Regions from separate parts of the Streptomyces sp. NPDC050549 genome, predicted to be linked through region 1. Evidence: riboswitches for the same ligand, from Rfam matches in the RefSeq annotation. Region 1 holds a riboswitch; each other region holds the start of a gene.
The links. Region 1 has a riboswitch for thiamine pyrophosphate ahead of thiO (glycine oxidase ThiO). Riboswitches for the same ligand answer to the same signal wherever they lie in the genome.

Region 1 (5,877 bases):
GGAACCGGAAATTTGCCCGATTTGTCGTCCCCTTGTCCACCCACCGGACAAAAGCGCGACACCCGGACGGCTCTCAGAGCTGCCGCAGCCGCTTCGCGAACTCGGCCGCCGCCGCGCCCGGGTCGCCGGCCTCCGTGATCGCCCGTACGACGACGACCCGGCGGGCGCCCGCTTCGAGCACCTCGTCGAGGTTGCCGAGGTCGATGCCGCCGATGGCGAACCAGGGGCGGTCGGTGCCCAGGGCGGCCGTGTACCGGACCAGGTCGAGGCCGGGGGCGTGGCGGCCGGGCTTGGTGGGGGTCGGCCAGCAGGGGCCCGCGCAGAAGTAGTCCACGCCCTCCTGGACGGCGGCCGCGGCGGCCTCCGCCTCCGCGTGCGTGGAGCGGCCGATCAGGACGTCGTCGCCGAGAATCGCGCGGGCCGCGGGGACCGGGAGGTCGCCCTGGCCCAGGTGCAGTACCTCGGCACCGGCGGCGTGGGCGACGTCCGCGCGGTCGTTGACCGCGAGCAGTCGCCCGTGCCGGGCGCAGGCGTCGGCGAACACCTGGAGGTGCTCCAGCTCCTCGGCGGCCTCCATGCCCTTGTCTCGCAGCTGCACGATGTCGACCCCGCCGGCCAGGACCGCGTCCAGGAACTCCGCGAGGTCGCCCTGGCGGCTGCGGGCGTCCGTGCAGAGGTAGACCCGGGCGTCGGCGAGTTCCGCGCGTACGGCGGCTGCGGTGTCGGGCATGCGTGTGTCCCCCGTTGTCGTTCGTCGTCGTTGCGCGGTGGTGCGGTGTACGGGCCGCGGGCGGGCGCGCCGCGGCCCGTACACCGGTCGGTCGTCCGGGTCGGCCGGTCGTCCGGGTCAGACGGCGAGCGCCTGGGCGCGGCGCTTCACCTCCGTGCCGCGATTCTCGCTCAGGGCCTGCGCGGGGGTGCCGGGCAGGCTGGGGTCGGGGGTGAAGAGCCACTCCAGCATCTCTTCGTCGGAGAAGCCGTCGTCCCGCAGGAGCGTCAGGGTCCCCGCGAGGCCCTTGACGACCTTCTGCTCGGCCCCGTCGATGAAGGCGGCGGGGACGTGCAGCGCGCGGTTCTCACCACGGCGTACGGCGATGACTTGGCCGTCCTTGACCAGCTGCCGCACGCGTGTCACCTCGACATCGAGCATCTCTGCGATGTCGGGCAGCGTGAGCCAGGCGGGGACGAGAGCATCAATCTTTGCGTCAATCTCGGTCACGCAAACAGCGTGCCATCCCGGACCGACAGTCGGAAGTCGGGCCGGTCCGACCCGGGGTCACGAACTAGGCGATAGCGGCTTTCATCGGCAGAGAAGGGTCCGCCAGCGGCCCGGGATTCATCGGGGTGCCCGACTCGATCAGACGGCGGCCCTGGGCCAGGTCACGGGGGCGGCCGACCGCGAGAAGGGCCACCAGGCGGTCCTCGCGCAGCCAGCAGACGGTCCAGGCCGGGGTGGCCGGGTCGCCGCGCCACAGGATCGTGTCGGCGGACGCGTGATGGCCGACGTACTGGACGAAGCGGCCGAACTGCTCGGACCAGAAGTAGGGCACCGGGTCGTAGACCGCCGGGGTCTGGCCGACGATGTTCGCGGCGACCGTGCGCGGGCCCTGGAGGGCGTTGTCCCAGTGGTGGACGAGAAGTCGCTCGCCGTACCTTCCCGAAGGGAAGGAGGCGCAGTCGCCGACCGCGTAGGCGTCCGGCACCGAGGTGCGCAGCCGGTCGTCGGCCACGACCTCGCGGTGGACGCCCAGCTCGACGCCGGAGTCCGCGAGCCAGCCGGTGGCGGGGCGGGCGCCGATGCCGACCACGACGGCGCCCGCGGGCAGCCGGGTGCCGTCGTCGAGGACCACGGCGCCGGGTTCGACGCGCTCCACGCGCGTGTGCGTGCGCAGCACGGCACCGGCGTCCGCGTACCAGGCGGCCATCGGCGCGGCCACCTCGGCGGGCAGCGCGCCGGCGAGCGGCCGGTCGGCGGCTTCCACGACGGTCACCGCGCAGCCCGCCTCGCGCGCGGCGGTGGCGAACTCCGCGCCGATCCAGCCGGCGCCCACGACCACGACGTCGTGCTGCCGGGTGAGCACCGGCCGCAGCCGCTCGGCGTCGTCCAGGGTGCGCAGCAGATGCACCCCGGGAATGCCGTCGGCGCCCGGGAGCCGGATCGGTTCGGCACCGGTGGCGAGGACGAGGACGTCGTAGGGCACCGGGCCCTCGGCGGTGTCCAGTTCGTGGTCTCCGGGGCGCAGGCCCGACACCTCTCGCCCGAGCCGGAGTTCGATGCCGAGTGCCTCGAAGTCGACGTCGAAGGCGGAGCCCTCGGCCTTGCCGAGCAGGACGGCCTTGGACAGCGGCGGCCGGTCGTAGGGCTGATGGGGTTCGGCGCCGAGAAGGGTGATGCTGCCGGTGAAGCCCTGTTCGCGCAGGGCGACCGCGGTCTGCACCCCGGCCATGCCCGCCCCGACGACGACCACGCGCCGTCCCGCTCCCGCGTCCTGTCCCCGCGTCTGCTCGCTCATCCGATCACCATAGACACCTGACAAAACGTCAGTCAGGGGGCGCGTTCAGTGACCTGTTCCACAACACTCGTCCCGCTGCCCAACTGCGACTCCCACTCCCACGTCTCGTCGAGGCGGATGCGGCCGTCGGACAGCTCGACGACTTCGGACACGCAGTGCCCTGAGGACGTCGTCCCGTCCGTCTTCAGCTGCACGTACCGGAAGTCGAGACGGTCCCCCGCGCGCGTGCCGACGAGATGCCCGCGTACGACGTCGCCGCCCGCGTACTCGGCCCAGATCTCGCCGTCCTTCTCGTGGTACGCGAACCGGGTGCGGGTGCCGACCTGACCCGGTGCCTGGTCCGCGACGGGGGCGAGGACGAGACCGTCGAGCGAGCGGGCCATGGACGGAGGCTCCCTTACTGGGACATGGGGTACGGGCTAGGGTGGCCAACGTACAAGCACTCGCGGGAGTCCGGACGCACTGGGCTGAGAGGGAGGCTGGCGGCCTCCGACCGTACGAACCTGATCCGGGTCATGCCGGCGAAGGGAGGGGCTGGACGCCCATGCCTACACGTACGTCAGACGTCCTCGTCGTCGGGGGCGGGATCATCGGCCTGGTCACGGCCTGGCGGGCCGCGCAACGCGGGTTGGCCACCGCCGTCGTGGACCCCGAGCCGGGCGGCGGGGCCGCCCAGGTGGCCGCCGGGATGCTGGCCGCCGTAACGGAACTGCACTACGGCGAGCAGACCCTGCTCGCCCTCAACCTGGCCTCGGCGCACCGCTACCCGGACTTCGCCGCCGAGCTGACCGACCTCACCGGCCTCGACCTCGGCTACCGGCGCTGCGGCACCCTCGCCGTCGCCCTGGACGCCGACGACCGCGCCCATCTGCGTGAACTGCACGCCCTGCAGCAGCAGTCGGGCCTGGACTCCGAGTGGCTCTCCGGGCGCGAGTGCCGGCGCCTGGAGCCGATGCTCGCGCCGGGTGTGCGCGGGGGGCTCCGGGTCGACGGGGACCACCAGGTCGACCCGCGGCGGCTGGCGCGGGCGCTGGTGGCCGCCTGTGAGCGCGCCGGGGTCGCCTTCCACCGGACGTGGGCCGAGCGGCTCACGGTCGGGCGGGACCGCGCCACAGGGGTCGTCACGCGTGAGGGGGAAGCGCTGGGCGCGGACCAGGTGGTGCTCGCCGGCGGCAGCCTCAGCGGGCGGCTGGCCGGGGTCCCCGACGACGTCCTGCCGCCCGTACGGCCCGTGAAGGGGCAGGTGCTGCGGCTGACCGTGCCGGAGCGGTACGCGCCGTTCCTGAGCCGGACCGTGCGGGCCGTGGTGCGCGGCAGCCACGTCTACCTGGTGCCGCGCGAGAACGGCGAGCTGGTCGTCGGCGCGACCAGCGAGGAACTGGGCTGGGACACCACGGTGACCGCGGGCGGCGTCTACGAACTGCTGCGCGACGCCCACGAGTTGGTCCCCGGGATCACCGAACTGCCGCTCACCGAGACCCGGGCAGGCCTGCGCCCCGGCTCCCCCGACAACGCGCCCCTGCTCGGCCCGACCACACTCCCGGGGCTGCTGCTGGCCACCGGGCACTACCGCAACGGCGTACTGCTCACGCCGGTCACCGGTGACGCCCTCGCGCACGCGCTGGCCACCGGTGAACTCCCGGACGAGGCAAGCCCGTTCACCCCGAAGCGGTTCGCCCGCAGAGAACGCACGGCACTCGTGGAGCAGCCCGCATGAACGTCTCCGTCAACGGAGAGCCCCGGGAGATCGCTCCCGGCACCGCTCTCGACGCCCTCGTGCGCACCCTGGCCCCGTCGCCCTCCGGGGTGGCCGCCGCCCTCAACGAAACCGTCGTCCCGCGCGCGCAGTGGCCCTCGACCTCCCTCTCCGAGGGGGACCGCGTCGAGGTCCTCACCGCCGTCCAAGGAGGCTGACCCATGGCCGACGACCCCTTCGTCCTCGGTGGTACGTCCTTCACGTCCCGGTTGATCATGGGCACCGGGGGCGCGCCCAGCCTCGACGTCCTGGAGCGCGCGCTGGTGGCCTCCGGGACGGAGCTCACGACGGTCGCGATGCGCCGCGTCGACGCTTCCGTGCACGGTTCGGTGCTGTCCGTCCTGGAACGGCTCGGCATCCGGGTGCTGCCCAACACCGCAGGCTGCTTCACGGCCGGCGAGGCGGTGCTGACGGCGCGGCTGGCGCGGGAGGCGCTCGGGACGTCACTGGTCAAACTTGAGGTGATCGCGGACGAGCGCACCCTGCTGCCCGACCCGATCGAGCTGCTCGACGCCGCCGAGACCCTGGTCGACGACGGCTTCACGGTGCTGCCGTACACGAACGACGACCCCGTCCTCGCGCGGAAGCTGGAGGACGTCGGGTGCGCGGCGATCATGCCGCTGGGGTCGCCGATCGGCTCCGGGCTCGGGATCCGCAACCCGCACAACTTCCAGCTGATCACCGAGCACGCCCGCGTGCCGGTGATTCTGGACGCGGGGGCGGGCACGGCGTCCGACGCGGCGTTCGCGATGGAGCTGGGGTGCGCGGGTGTGATGCTCGCCTCGGCGGTGACGCGGGCGCAGGAGCCGGTGCTGATGGCGTCCGCGATGCGCAGCGCGGTGGAGGCGGGGCGGCTGGCGTTCCGGGCGGGGCGTATCCCCCGTAGGCACTTCGCCGAGGCGTCGTCTCCGACGACCGGCCTGGCCCGTCTGGACCCCGAACGGCCGGCGTTCTGAACTCCCGCTCCCCAGCGTGCGATCCGTCACAGCTCGGCTGCAGTACCGCCCCGAAACTGGCCGAAAAGGCGGTGCTGTCAGCCTCGGCTCGTACACTCACCTGCGTGGATACGACCCTTCATGACCCTCTCGTCGGGCAGCTGCTCGACGGCCGCTATCGCGTCGACGCGCGGATCGCCGTCGGCGGGATGGCCACGGTCTACCGGGCCGTGGACACCCGCCTGGACCGGGTTCTCGCGCTCAAGGTGATGCACCCGACGCTGGCGGCCGACGCCTCCTTCGTGGACCGTTTCATCCGCGAGGCCAAGTCGGTGGCGCGGCTGGCGCATCCGAACGTGGTGCAGGTCTTCGACCAGGGCGCCCAGGGGGCGTACGTCTATCTGGCGATGGAGTACGTCGCCGGCTGCACCCTGCGGGACGTGCTGCGCGAGCGCGGGGCGCTGCAGCCGCGGGCCGCGCTGGACATCCTGGAGCCGGTGCTGGCCGCGCTGGGTGCCGCGCACCGGGCCGGGTTCGTGCACCGGGACATGAAGCCGGAGAACGTGCTCATAGGGGACGACGGCCGGGTCAAGGTCGCCGACTTCGGGCTGGTCCGGTCCGTGGACACGGTCACCAGCACCACGGAGAACGTGCTCGGCACGGTCTCGTATCT
Region 2 (5,877 bases), on a different contig from region 1:
TCTACTACGCGATGTACCGCGACGGCGAGATCGAGGTCATGTGCGTCTCCGACAGCCCCGGCAACCCGGCGGTCGAGGAGTGGGCCGACTTCCGTGAGACGGGACACGCGCACGCGATCGGCCAGTGTCTGCTGGCCCAATTGGACGAGGACGCCCGGCGCGACCACCTCGACCGCTATCCCGCGCAGTCCCTCACGCCGTACACCGTGCGGGACGGTCACTCCCTGCTGCGGCGCCTGGATCGGATGCGGCGGATGGAGCTGGTGGTGGAACGTCAGGAGTACGCGCTGGGGACGGTCTGCGCGGCGATTCCGATCACGCTCGGCAGCACGGCCGCCACGATGGCCATTTCTCTCCCCTTGCATCAGGCTGACCGTCTGCCGGCCGCCGCCCGGGCGTTGCAGGCCGAGGTCGGCAGGCTGCTGGGGTCGCTCGCGCTCTCTATCAGTATCTGAAAACTTACTCCTTGTGATCTGTTGTGTACGTTCAGCAATATTCCTTCAGTGTCACGGGGATCATTCCCAGCCAGTCGGCGGCAATTGACGGGATAGGCGATGCGCGAGTCCGTACAGGCAGAGGTCATGATGAGCTTCCTCGTCTCCGAGGAGCTCTCCTTCCGTATCCCGGTCGAACTGGGCTACGAGGCGTGCGATCCGTACGCCGTACGGCTGACCTTCCATTTGCCGGGCGATGCCCCGGTGACCTGGGCCTTCGGCCGGGAGCTGCTGATCGACGGGGTGGGCCGGGCGTCCGGGGACGGTGACGTCCGGATCGAGCCCGTCGATCCCGAGACGCTGGGCGAAGTGCTGATCAGGCTTCAGGTGGGCGGCGACCAGGCGCTGTTCCGCACCGGTGCGGCCCCGCTCGTGGCGTTCCTCGACCGCACCGACCGGCTGGTTCCGCTCGGTCAGGAGGGTGCGCTCGCGGATTTCGACGCCCACCTCGACGAGGCACTGGACCGCATCCTGGCGGAGGAGCAGAGCGCCGGCTGAAGCGTTGCCGTGGCGGCGGGGGGAGTTGGCGTAACGCTTCACCAAGGGGTCTGAAGCCCCTGGACGCATCTGTGGAGTTCTGAAAGGCCTGCGGGGCCGAGAGGTCTGGGAGCGGTCCGGGGAAGCCCGGGAGGAGCCCTGGAGTCGCAGGAACGCTTCTGCGTGGCTCCGCGCGGCGATTCCCGCCGTCCTCAGTGCTTGCGGCGCCGGCCCTTCCCGCCGCGTGCCGGCGCCGGCTTGACACCGGGTGCTGCCGTGGGCCCGGCACCGACCGCCGCCGTGGCCACTGCCGCAACCCCCGCCGGAGCCGTTTCGCGTCCCGGTCGGTCGGCCGAGACCACCAGGGCCGCGAGCGCCGTGGTGACCGGTACCGAGGCGACCAGGCCGATCGAGCCCACCAGCGTGCGTACGATCTCCTCGGCGACCAACTCGCTGTTGGCGACCGACCCCACGCTGCTCTGCGCGATGGAGAAGAGCAGCAGCAACGGCAGGGCCGCGCCCGCGTAGGCGAGGACGAGCGTGTTGACCACGGACGCGATGTGGTCGCGGCCGATCCGGATACCGGCGCGGTACAGCCCGCGCCAGCCCATCGACGGGTTGGCCTCGTGCAGCTCCCAGACCGCCGAGGTCTGCGTGACCGTCACATCGTCGAGCACCCCCAGCGAACCGATGATGACGCCGGCGAGCAGCAGACCGCTCATGTCGATCGACGGATACAGCCCGTGGATCAGGCCCGTGTTGTCGTCCGTGTTGCCGGTGAGCGCGGCCCAGCCGATGAACACCGAACCAAGGATGCCGATCAGCACCAGCGACATCAGCGTGCCGAGCACCGCCACGGACGTACGGGCCGACAGCCCGTGGCACATGTAGAGCGCGATCAGCATGATGGCACTCGATCCGACCACCGCCACGATCAGCGGGTTCGAGCCGTGCAGGATCGCGGGCAGGATGAAGAAGTTGAGGATCATGAAGCTGATGGCCAGCGCGATCAGTGCCATGACACCGCGCAGTCGGCCCACCACCACGACGGCCAGTGCGAAGATGCCGGCGAGCAGCGCCATCGGGAACTTACGGTTCACATCGGTGACCGAGTACTGCAGATCCCTGGGCGCGGAGGGCTCGTAGGCGACCACGACCTTCTCGCCCTCATGCAGTTGCCGTGACTGGTCGGGCTGGACGATCTCCGTGAACGTGCGGCCCTTGTCCTTGCCGGTGCTGACCGTGACCGTGGCCTTCTTGCAGGTGCCGCCCGCCTCCTGCTGTGCCGAGGAACCCTCGGCCGTGGAGGTGTCCCCGGTCGAGCCCCCGCCCGAGGCGTTCACCGAGGCGCAGCTGACGCTGACCACTTTGGTGACCGTCGCCTGCTGTGTCTGCCGGTCGAAGCCGACGCCGGTGCGCTTGTGCGACGGAGCGCCGCCGGGCCACAACACCACCATGCCGACCACGACCGCCACTGTGAACGGGATCAGGATCGCCGCGATGACCTTCCGAAGGTGACGGGAGACGGGGGCGGCCGGACCATGACTGTGCGAGTGGCCATGCCCACCACCCGCGCCGGAACCGTGCCCGCCGTCGCCACCGGAGCTGTGGTCGTCCCGGGACCCGGAACCATGGTCGCCTTCGGGACCGTGGCCGTGGTCATGGCCATGCGACGGCCCGGTCGGCGGGTATGAGGGCTGCTGCGTCGTGGTCACCGCCCGATCATCGCAAGAACGCCGGAGGCCCACTGTTCAGCGCGCCACATATGACGCTAGCGTGGAGGCACCTTTGCACACGCGGGAGCTCGGAGCACCGGGCTGAGAGGGCGCTGACCTCCGTCTCTGCGATGTTTCACGGGAAACGTCACCTGAAGTGAGTGATGTTTCACATGAAACATCGGCTGACGGAAGCCGCTGCGTCGACCGCCGAACCTGTTACCGGGTAATGCCGGCGTAGGGAGTAGGTCTCATGACCAACAAGGACGTACGCACGCCTGCCTTCAGCCAGGACGAACAGCCCATTCCGGGCGGGGAGTTCGCACGGGCCGAGCAGCCGACGGAGGCCGAGGAGCCTGCGGAGGCTGGGAAGTCCATCGGCTGGCACAAGGGGTATGTCGAGGGCTCGCGCCCCGATCTGCGGGTGCCGGTCCGGCAGGTGCACCTCACCAACGGGCAGTCCGTGACGCTGTACGACACCTCCGGCCCGTACACCGATCCGCTCGTCGACACCGACGTCCGCAGGGGGCTGGCGCCGCTGCGGGAGAATTGGATCATCGCCCGGGGCGACACCGAGGAGTACGCGGGCCGCCCTGTCCGCCCCGAGGACGACGGAATCAAGCACACGTCACCGCGCGGTGGACTCCGCAATCTCGATGCGGTGTTCCCGGGACGCCCGCGGCAGCCGCGCCGTGGACGTGATGGTACGGCGGTGACTCAACTCGCCTACGCGCGACGGGGCGAGATCACGCCCGAGATGGAGTTCGTGGCCGTACGGGAGAAGGTCTCGCCCGAGGTGGTCCGGGAGGAGATCGCGGCGGGGCGTGCGGTGCTGCCGGCCAACGTCAACCATCCCGAGATCGAGCCGATGATCATCGGTAAGCGGTTCCTGGTGAAGGTCAACGCCAACATCGGCAATTCCGCGGTCACTTCCTCCATCGAGGAGGAGGTCGAGAAGATGACCTGGGCGACCCGCTGGGGCGCCGACACGGTCATGGACCTGTCCACCGGCCGCAACATCCACACCACCCGCGAATGGGTCCTGCGCAACTCCCCCGTCCCCATCGGCACCGTGCCGCTCTACCAGGCACTCGAAAAGGTCGACGGCCGTGCCGAGGAGCTGACCTGGGAGATCTACAAGGACACGGTCGTCGAACAGGCCGAACAGGGCGTGGACTACATGACCGTCCACGCGGGCGTGCGGTTGCCGTTCGTACCGCTGACGGCGAACCGCAAGACGGGCATCGTCTCGCGCGGCGGCTCGATCATGGCGGCCTGGTGCCTGGCACACCACAAGGAATCGTTCCTCTACGAGAACTTCGAGGAGTTGTGCGAGATCCTCGCCGCCTACGACGTCACGTACTCGCTGGGCGACGGTCTGCGACCCGGCTCGATCGCGGACGCCAACGACGAGGCGCAGTTCGCCGAGTTGAGGACTCTCGGGGAACTCAACACGATCGCGAAGCGTTTCAACGTACAGACCATGATCGAGGGCCCGGGACATGTCCCGATGCACAAGATCAAGGAGAACATCGACCTTCAGCAGGAGATCTGCGATGAAGCTCCGTTCTATACGCTCGGCCCGCTGACGACGGACGTCGCGCCTGCGTACGACCACATCACTTCCGGCATCGGTGCCGCGATGATCGCCTGGTGGGGCACGGCCATGCTCTGCTATGTCACGCCCAAGGAGCACTTGGGCCTGCCCAATCGTGACGACGTCAAGACCGGCGTCATCACCTACAAGATCGCCGCCCACGCAGCCGACCTCGCCAAGGGGCACCCAGGTGCACAGGAGTGGGACGACGCGCTGTCCGACGCCCGCTTCGAGTTCCGCTGGGAGGACCAGTTCAACCTGGCCCTCGACCCGGTCACTGCACGGGAGTTCCACGACGAGACACTGCCGGCGGAGCCTGCCAAGACGGCGCACTTCTGCTCGATGTGCGGGCCGAAGTTCTGCTCGATGAAGATTAGCCAAAGCATCACAGCGCAGTTCGGCGGTACGGCGGCTGCAGGGGCGACGGCTGAGGAGGTCGCTGAGGGGATGTTGCAGAAGTCGAAGGAGTTCGCGGCCAGCGGGAACCGGGTGTATCTGCCCCTGGCGGACTGAGTGCCTGTGTCTGACCCCCTGATCTGGATCTTTGGGCGCGGTGGACTGGTGGCATGTCCGAGATTGCCTACTGTCGCTGTCACCAGGCTGGGTATACGGTGAGTTGTGAGGCTGAGGCGCTTTTCACCATTTGTAGTTGGTGAACAGTCTGGCCCGCATCCTCCGTCTTTCGGCCCCTTGCCCCCGGGTCACAGTGTCCATCTGACCACTCTGAGGAGGCTGGAGCCGCACCGCCGACTGCGCAGCTCCAGCCCTTCGTCCTTCTCAGCCTTTTTCGAGGCCGGGGTGTACTCCCGCTACGCCCCGCTTGGGCTGGTGAGGACGGGTCAGTGTGAGACGGCGAGGCAGGGGGCCTCGGTGCCGTCTTCGCACGCGGCCGCCGCCCGTGTTCGGCTGCATGCGGCGGCGGCCGTGGACCATTGCACCACCGATGTCCGGTCTGGGAAAACGCCTTGGCAGGTTCTTGACGGCGAACGACACGACGTCGGCCCGACGACTGGTCAGAGAGGTTCACATCATGGAACCGACTACAAATCACCTCTCGGCCGGCGCCCAGCGCTCCTCACCTCTGCCTGTTCGGCTTTCGCTGGCGCCCTACGAAGCCGTCTCAGGCGGATTCGACGGCGCATGGTGGCCCTACTCCCGTAATCTCGCCACTGAACTTCCCGGCCTGGTTGAGGCAATGGATGGGACGGGCAGCATCACCAGGGTCATAGTGGGGATCGAGCCGTGGCCCGACATCCCGCACCGGGTCTCCGTCGGCGGGCACACCGTAACCGCAGGGTGGTTCGTGTCCGGTCACGAACAGAACGAGATCGTGCTCTGCTCGTATCTCAAGGGCTTTCGCACCCTGCTTGTTATCCCTCCCACAACAACGCCCAGCGCTGCCGACTGGCTGATGAGCACACCAGTCACGGTCGACGGCAGCCGCACCGCCACCGAACTCCTGGCCACCGCGACGGCCCGCCCCGACAAGGCATCCCACGAGGCGCCTCGCAAGACGGCGGACGGAGTTGCTTGAGGAGAGCTGTCGCCTGCGGTGTCACCTTGCCCGGGCGGTGGAGGATCGTCGCGGGCCCTG
Region 3 (5,877 bases), on a different contig from region 1:
TTCTACGTGCCGTTCCTGGCCACGTTCGTCGCCCTGATGCTCACCGCGGACGACGGCGCCTGGCGGGTCCTGACGTTCCTGCTGCTGACGGTCGTCAGCGACACCGGGGCGTACGCCATCGGCTGGCGCTTCGGCAAGCACAAGCTCGCGCCGCGCATCAGCCCCGGAAAGACCCGCGAGGGCCTGTTCGGGGCGGTCTCCTTCGCGATGGTGGCGGGCGCGCTGTGCATGCAGTTCCTGATCGACGACGGCAGCTGGTGGCAGGGGCTCGTCCTGGGCCTCGCGGTCGCGGCCAGCGCCACGCTGGGCGACCTCGGCGAGTCCATGATCAAGCGGGACCTCGGCATCAAGGACATGGGCACGCTGCTGCCGGGCCACGGCGGCATCATGGACCGGTTGGACTCCTTGCTGCCGACTGCGCCGGTCGTGTGGTTGATGTTCGTGCTGTTCGTTGGGGCAGGGTGAGGGCCGCGGTGCCGCGCCGCGGTAGCGGCAAATAGATACGGCATGGACCGGTCGGACTCCTTGCTGCCGACGGCTCCGGTGGTGTGGCTGCTGACGGTGTTGTTCGTCGGGTCCGCCTGACGATCGGCGTACGACATTACGGGCGCCCCCGTTCCGTGGAGGACTCCTCTGTGGCACGGGGACGCCCGGTCGTACGATTTCGGTACAAGCCCTGAAAAAGGGACCGCCCTCAAAGAAGGAGGGCATCATGTCCGCCTTCCATGAAGAGTTCGACGTGGACTGCCGTCCCGAGGACGCCTGGGCGTACGTCATCGACCCGTCCCACCTCCCCGAGTGGCAGGAGAGCGCGGTGTCCGCGGAACAGCTCGACGACCGGCCCTTCGGCCTCGGCTCCCGGGTCCGCGTCACCCGGCACGTGGGTCGCCGTGACATGGCGATGACCATGGAGTGCACCGAGTTCCTGCCGCCGCGTGCCTGGACCGTGCGCGGGATCGACGGCCCCATCAGGGGCAACTTCCGCGGCGAGATCTCACCCGTCGACGACGGACGCCGTACCCGGGTGACGATGGGCCTCGACTTCGAGGGACACGGCATGGGCAAGGTCCTGCTGCCCCTCGTCGTCCGCCCCCAGGTCCGACGCGAGATGCCCCACAACGAGAAGCTCCTGAGGGAGCACCTGGAGCACATCGGCTGAAGCTGATCACCGTAAACGGATCACGGTAAACGATCTGCGACACTGGTACAGCCATGCCTAAGCCCGGAGAACTCACATTCGTCGCCCCCCGCGGAGCCCAGAAGCCGCCGCGGCACCTTGCCGATCTCACGCCCGCCGAGCGCAAGGAAGCCGTCGCCGCGGTCGGGGAGAAGCCCTTTCGCGCCAAGCAGCTCTCGCAGCACTACTTCGCGCGCCTCGCGCACGACCCGGCGGAGTGGACCGACATCCCCGCCGGTTCGCGCGCAAAGCTGCAGGAGGCGCTGCTCCCCGAGCTGATGACGGTCGTACGGCACCTGTCGACCGACCAGGACACCACCCGCAAGACGCTGTGGCGGCTGTTCGACGGGACGCTCGTCGAGTCCGTGCTGATGCGGTACCCGGACCGGGTCACCATGTGCATCAGTTCGCAGGCGGGCTGCGGGATGAACTGCCCGTTCTGCGCGACCGGTCAGGCCGGTCTGGACCGCAATCTGTCCACCGGTGAGATCGTGCACCAGATCGTGGACGGCATGCGCGCGCTGCGGGACGGCGAGATTCCCGGCGGGCCCGCGCGGCTCTCGAACATCGTCTTCATGGGCATGGGCGAGCCCCTCGCCAACTACAAGAGGGTCGTCCAGTCCATCCGCGCCCTCACCGACCCCGAGCCGGACGGTCTCGGTCTCTCGCAGCGAGGGATCACCGTCTCGACGGTCGGACTGGTCCCGGCGATCCACCGCTTCTCCGACGAGGGCTTCAAGTGCCGGCTCGCGATCTCGCTGCACGCGCCCGACGACGACCTGCGCGACACCCTGGTCCCCGTGAACACGCGCTGGAAGGTGCGTGAGGTGCTCGACGCGGGCTGGGAGTACGCGGCGAAGTCGGGGCGCCGGCTGTCCATCGAGTACGCGCTGATCCGGGACATCAACGACCAGGCGTGGCGCGGCGACCGCCTCGGCCGGCTCCTCAAGGGCAAGCCCGTGCACGTCAATCTGATCCCGCTGAACCCGACGCCGGGCTCCAAGTGGACGGCCTCCCGCCCCGAGGACGAGAAGGCGTTCGTCGAGGCCATCGCGGCCCATGGGGTGCCGGTCACCGTCCGGGACACCCGTGGCCAGGAGATCGACGGAGCGTGCGGCCAGCTCGCGGCCACCGAGAGGTAATCTTCACCCGTACCACCTGTACGTACACCTTCATATCCGACAGGGGAGCGCGCAGCGCTGAGAGTGCGGCAATCGGGCCGCAGACCCTCTGAACCTCGCCCAGGTCATTCTGGGTAGGAAGTTCGGTCATCACCGTGAACACCAAGAAGTACTGTGCTGTCCTCGTCGGCCTCGGCCTGGTCACGCTCTCCGCGTGCGGGTCGGGGTCGGACCAGGGCAGTGGCTCCGGCTCCAAGACCGTCACCCTCGTCAGCCACGACTCGTGGGCCGTCTCGAAGAGCGTCCTCAAGGACTTCGAGAAGCAGTCCGGCTACACCGTCAAGGTTCTCAAGGACGGCGATGCGGGCCAGGCCGTCAACAAGGCGATCCTGACCAAGGACAACCCCCAGGGCGACGTCTTCTTCGGCGTCGACAACACCCTGCTCTCCCGGGCACTCGACAACGGCCTCTTCCAGTCCTACGACGCGAAGGGCTCCGCCACCGTCAAGCCCGCGTACCGCGTCGACGAGACCAAGCACCGCGTCACACCCATCGACACCGGCGACATCTGCGTCAACTACGACAAGGCCTACTTCGGCAAGCACAAGCTGACCCCGCCGACCTCCTTCGCCGACCTCGTGAAGCCCGAGTACAAGAACCTCCTCGTCACCGAGAACGCGGCCACCTCCTCACCCGGCCTCGGCTTCCTGCTCGGCAGCGCGGCCCAGTTCGGCGACGACGGGTGGCAGGCCTACTGGAAGAAGCTCAAGGCGAACGGCGTGAAGGTCGTCGACGGCTGGGAGCAGGCCTACGACCAGGAGTTCTCCGGTTCGGCCGGCGGGAGGAAGGCGGGTGGCGACCGGCCTCTCGTCGTCTCGTACGCTTCCTCGCCGCCCGCCGAGGTCATCTACGGCGATCCGAAGCCGACCACCGCGCCCACCGGGGTGTCGTACGGCACCTGCTTCCGCCAGACCGAGTACGCGGGACTGCTCAGCAATGCCAGGAACACCAAGGGCGGCAAGGCCTTCATCGACTTCCTCCTCACCAAGAAGTTCCAGGAGGACATGCCGCTCAACATGTTCGTCTACCCGGTGATCGAGGGTGCGACCGTGCCGGCCGAGTTCACGAAGTACGGTCCGCAGGCCAAGGACCCCGAGACCATGGCCCCCGCGAAGATCGCCGCCGACCGCGACCAGTGGGTCAAGTCGTGGACCTCGCTCGTACTGAAGTAGCGGAAGCGGCACCGCGCAAGCCCCTCAGGAACAGGGGCGACGCGACGCGGCTCGGACTCATGGCCGTGCCCGTCGCGTTCTTCGCGGTGTTCTTCGCCTACCCCGTCGCCGCGATCGTCGGGCGCGGTCTCAAGGTGGACGGCGCCTGGCAGTGGGGCCGGATCGGGGACGTGCTGGCGCAGTCCGACATCCGGCACGTCCTGTGGTTCACCACCTGGCAGGCGCTCGCCTCGACCGCGCTCACGCTGCTGATCGCGCTCCCCGGCGCGTATGTCTTCGCGCGCTTCGACTTCCCGGGCCGGCAGGTGCTGCGGGCCGTCGTGACCGTCCCCTTCGTGCTGCCCACGGTCGTCGTCGGTACGGCCTTCCTCGCGCTCGTCGGCCGGGGCGGACTCCTCGACGACCTGTGGGGCGTACGGCTGGACACCACCGTGTGGGCCATCCTGCTCGCGCACGTCTTCTTCAACTACGCGGTGGTCGTACGGACGGTGGGCGGCCTGTGGGCACAGCTCGACCCGCGGCAGGAGGAGGCCGCGCGGATGCTCGGCGCCTCCCGGCTGCGGGCCTGGCGCAAGGTGACGCTGCCCGCGCTCGCGCCCGCCGTGGCCGCCGCCGCGCTGATGGTCTTCCTCTTCACCTTCACCTCCTTCGGCGTGGTGCAGATCCTCGGCGGCCCGACCTTCTCGACCCTCGAAGTGGAGATCTACCGCCAGACCTCCGAGGTCTTCGACCTGTCGACGGCGGCCGTGCTGACGATCGTCCAGTTCGTCGCGGTGGGCGCGATCCTCGCCGTCCACGCCTGGACGGTACGGCGCCGGGAGACGGCCCTGCGGCTCGTGGACCCGGCGGTGACCGCACGGCGCCCGCGCGGGGCCGGCCAGTGGTCCCTGCTCGCCGGAGTGCTGGTCTCCGTCCTCCTGCTGCTGGTGCTGCCGCTCGCCGTGCTGGTGCAACGGTCGCTCGACTCACCGGACTTCGGCTACTACCGGGCGCTGACCCACGACGACGGCGGCACCTTCCTGGTCCCGCCGATCGCCGCGATCGGCAACTCGCTGGAGTACGCCGTCGCCGCCACCGCGATCGCCGTGGTGATCGGGGGGTTCGCCGCCGCGGCGCTGACCCGGCGCGACGCGGGGAAGCTGGTGCGGGGGTTCGACGCGCTGCTGATGCTGCCGCTCGGGGTGTCGGCGGTGACCGTCGGCTTCGGGTTTCTGATCTCGCTCGACAAACCCCCGCTGGATCTGCGGAGTTCATGGATCCTGGTGCCGCTCGCGCAGGCGCTGGTGGGCGTCCCCTTCGTCGTACGGACGATGCTGCCCGTGCTGCGGGCGGTGGACGGGCGGCTGAGGGAAGCGGCGGCCGTGCTCGGGGCCTCGCCCTGGCGGGTGTGGCGTGAGGTCGATCTGCCGCTGGTGCGGCGGGCGTTGCTGATCGCCGCCGGATTCGCGTTCGCGGTGTCGCTGGGGGAGTTCGGGGCGACCGTGTTCATCGCGCGGCCCGACAACCCGACGCTGCCGGTCGCGGTGGCCCGGCTGCTGTCCCGGCCCGGTGACCTCAACTACGGCCAGGCGATGGCCCTTTCGACGATTCTGATGGCGGTGTGCGCGGTGGCCCTGCTGGTCCTTGAGCGGCTGCGCACCGACCGGACGGGGGAGTTCTAGATGCTGCTCGGTCTTGAGAGCGGGACCGTACGGTTCGGTGGACGGCCGGTGCTGGACGCCGTAGATCTCGGGGTCGCCGAGCACGAGATCGTGTGTGTCCTCGGGCCCAGCGGCAGCGGCAAGTCGACGCTGCTGCGCGCGGTGGCCGGGCTGCAACCCCTGCACTCCGGGCGGGTGTTGCTCGACGGACGCGACCAGGCCGGGGTGCCCGCGCACAAGCGGGGGGTGGGCCTGATGTTCCAGGACCATCAGCTGTTCCCCCAGCGGGACGTGGCCGGCAACGTGGCCTTCGGGCTGCGGATGCACGGGGCGTCGAAGGGACAACAGGACGCCCGGGTCGGCGAGTTGCTCGATCTCGTCGGACTGCCGGGTGCCGCCCGCCGTGCCGTCGCGGGGCTGTCCGGCGGTGAGCAGCAGCGGGTGGCGCTGGCCCGAGCCCTCGCGCCCCGCCCCCGGCTCCTCATGCTCGACGAACCGCTCGGCCAGCTCGACCGGTCACTGCGGGAGCGGCTGGTCGTCGAACTCCGCGAACTGTTCGGGGCGTTGGGCACGACCGTGCTCGCGGTCACGCACGACCAGGGCGAGGCGTTCGCACTGGCCGACCGGGTCGTGGTGATGCGGGACGGGCGGATCGCCCAGTCCGGTACGCCACTTGAGGTCTGGCAGCGCCCCGCAGACGAGTTCGT

Region 2: another riboswitch for thiamine pyrophosphate. It lies ahead of thiC (phosphomethylpyrimidine synthase ThiC); the one in region 1 lies ahead of thiO (glycine oxidase ThiO).
Region 3: another riboswitch for thiamine pyrophosphate. It lies ahead of AB0I51_RS10300 (thiamine ABC transporter substrate-binding protein); the one in region 1 lies ahead of thiO (glycine oxidase ThiO).

Annotation. Positions count from the first base shown of each region.
Region 1 covers NZ_JBFAJD010000038.1:45,718-51,594, forward strand. The annotation lists gene thiE (thiamine phosphate synthase) at 74-730, opposite strand; gene AB0I51_RS38035 (Rv2175c family DNA-binding protein) at 848-1,219, opposite strand; gene AB0I51_RS38040 (FAD-dependent oxidoreductase) at 1,284-2,513, opposite strand; gene AB0I51_RS38045 (hypothetical protein) at 2,546-2,896, opposite strand; TPP riboswitch at 2,949-3,060, shown strand; gene thiO (glycine oxidase ThiO) at 3,058-4,230, shown strand; gene thiS (sulfur carrier protein ThiS) at 4,227-4,427, shown strand; gene AB0I51_RS38060 (thiazole synthase) at 4,431-5,225, shown strand; gene pknB (Stk1 family PASTA domain-containing Ser/Thr kinase) at 5,330-5,877, shown strand, end outside.
Region 2 covers NZ_JBFAJD010000010.1:241,186-247,062, reverse strand. The annotation lists gene AB0I51_RS17805 (IclR family transcriptional regulator C-terminal domain-containing protein) at 1-455, shown strand, start outside; gene AB0I51_RS17800 (SsgA family sporulation/cell division regulator) at 555-992, shown strand; gene AB0I51_RS17795 (YibE/F family protein) at 1,184-2,686, opposite strand; TPP riboswitch at 2,758-2,947, shown strand; gene thiC (phosphomethylpyrimidine synthase ThiC) at 2,940-4,796, shown strand; gene AB0I51_RS17785 (DUF5994 family protein) at 5,314-5,817, shown strand.
Region 3 covers NZ_JBFAJD010000005.1:136,620-142,496, reverse strand. The annotation lists gene AB0I51_RS10315 (phosphatidate cytidylyltransferase) at 1-465, shown strand, start outside; gene AB0I51_RS10310 (SRPBCC family protein) at 713-1,159, shown strand; gene rlmN (23S rRNA (adenine(2503)-C(2))-methyltransferase RlmN) at 1,213-2,319, shown strand; TPP riboswitch at 2,351-2,457, shown strand; gene AB0I51_RS10300 (thiamine ABC transporter substrate-binding protein) at 2,454-3,530, shown strand; gene AB0I51_RS10295 (iron ABC transporter permease) at 3,590-5,191, shown strand; gene AB0I51_RS10290 (ABC transporter ATP-binding protein) at 5,192-5,877, shown strand, end outside.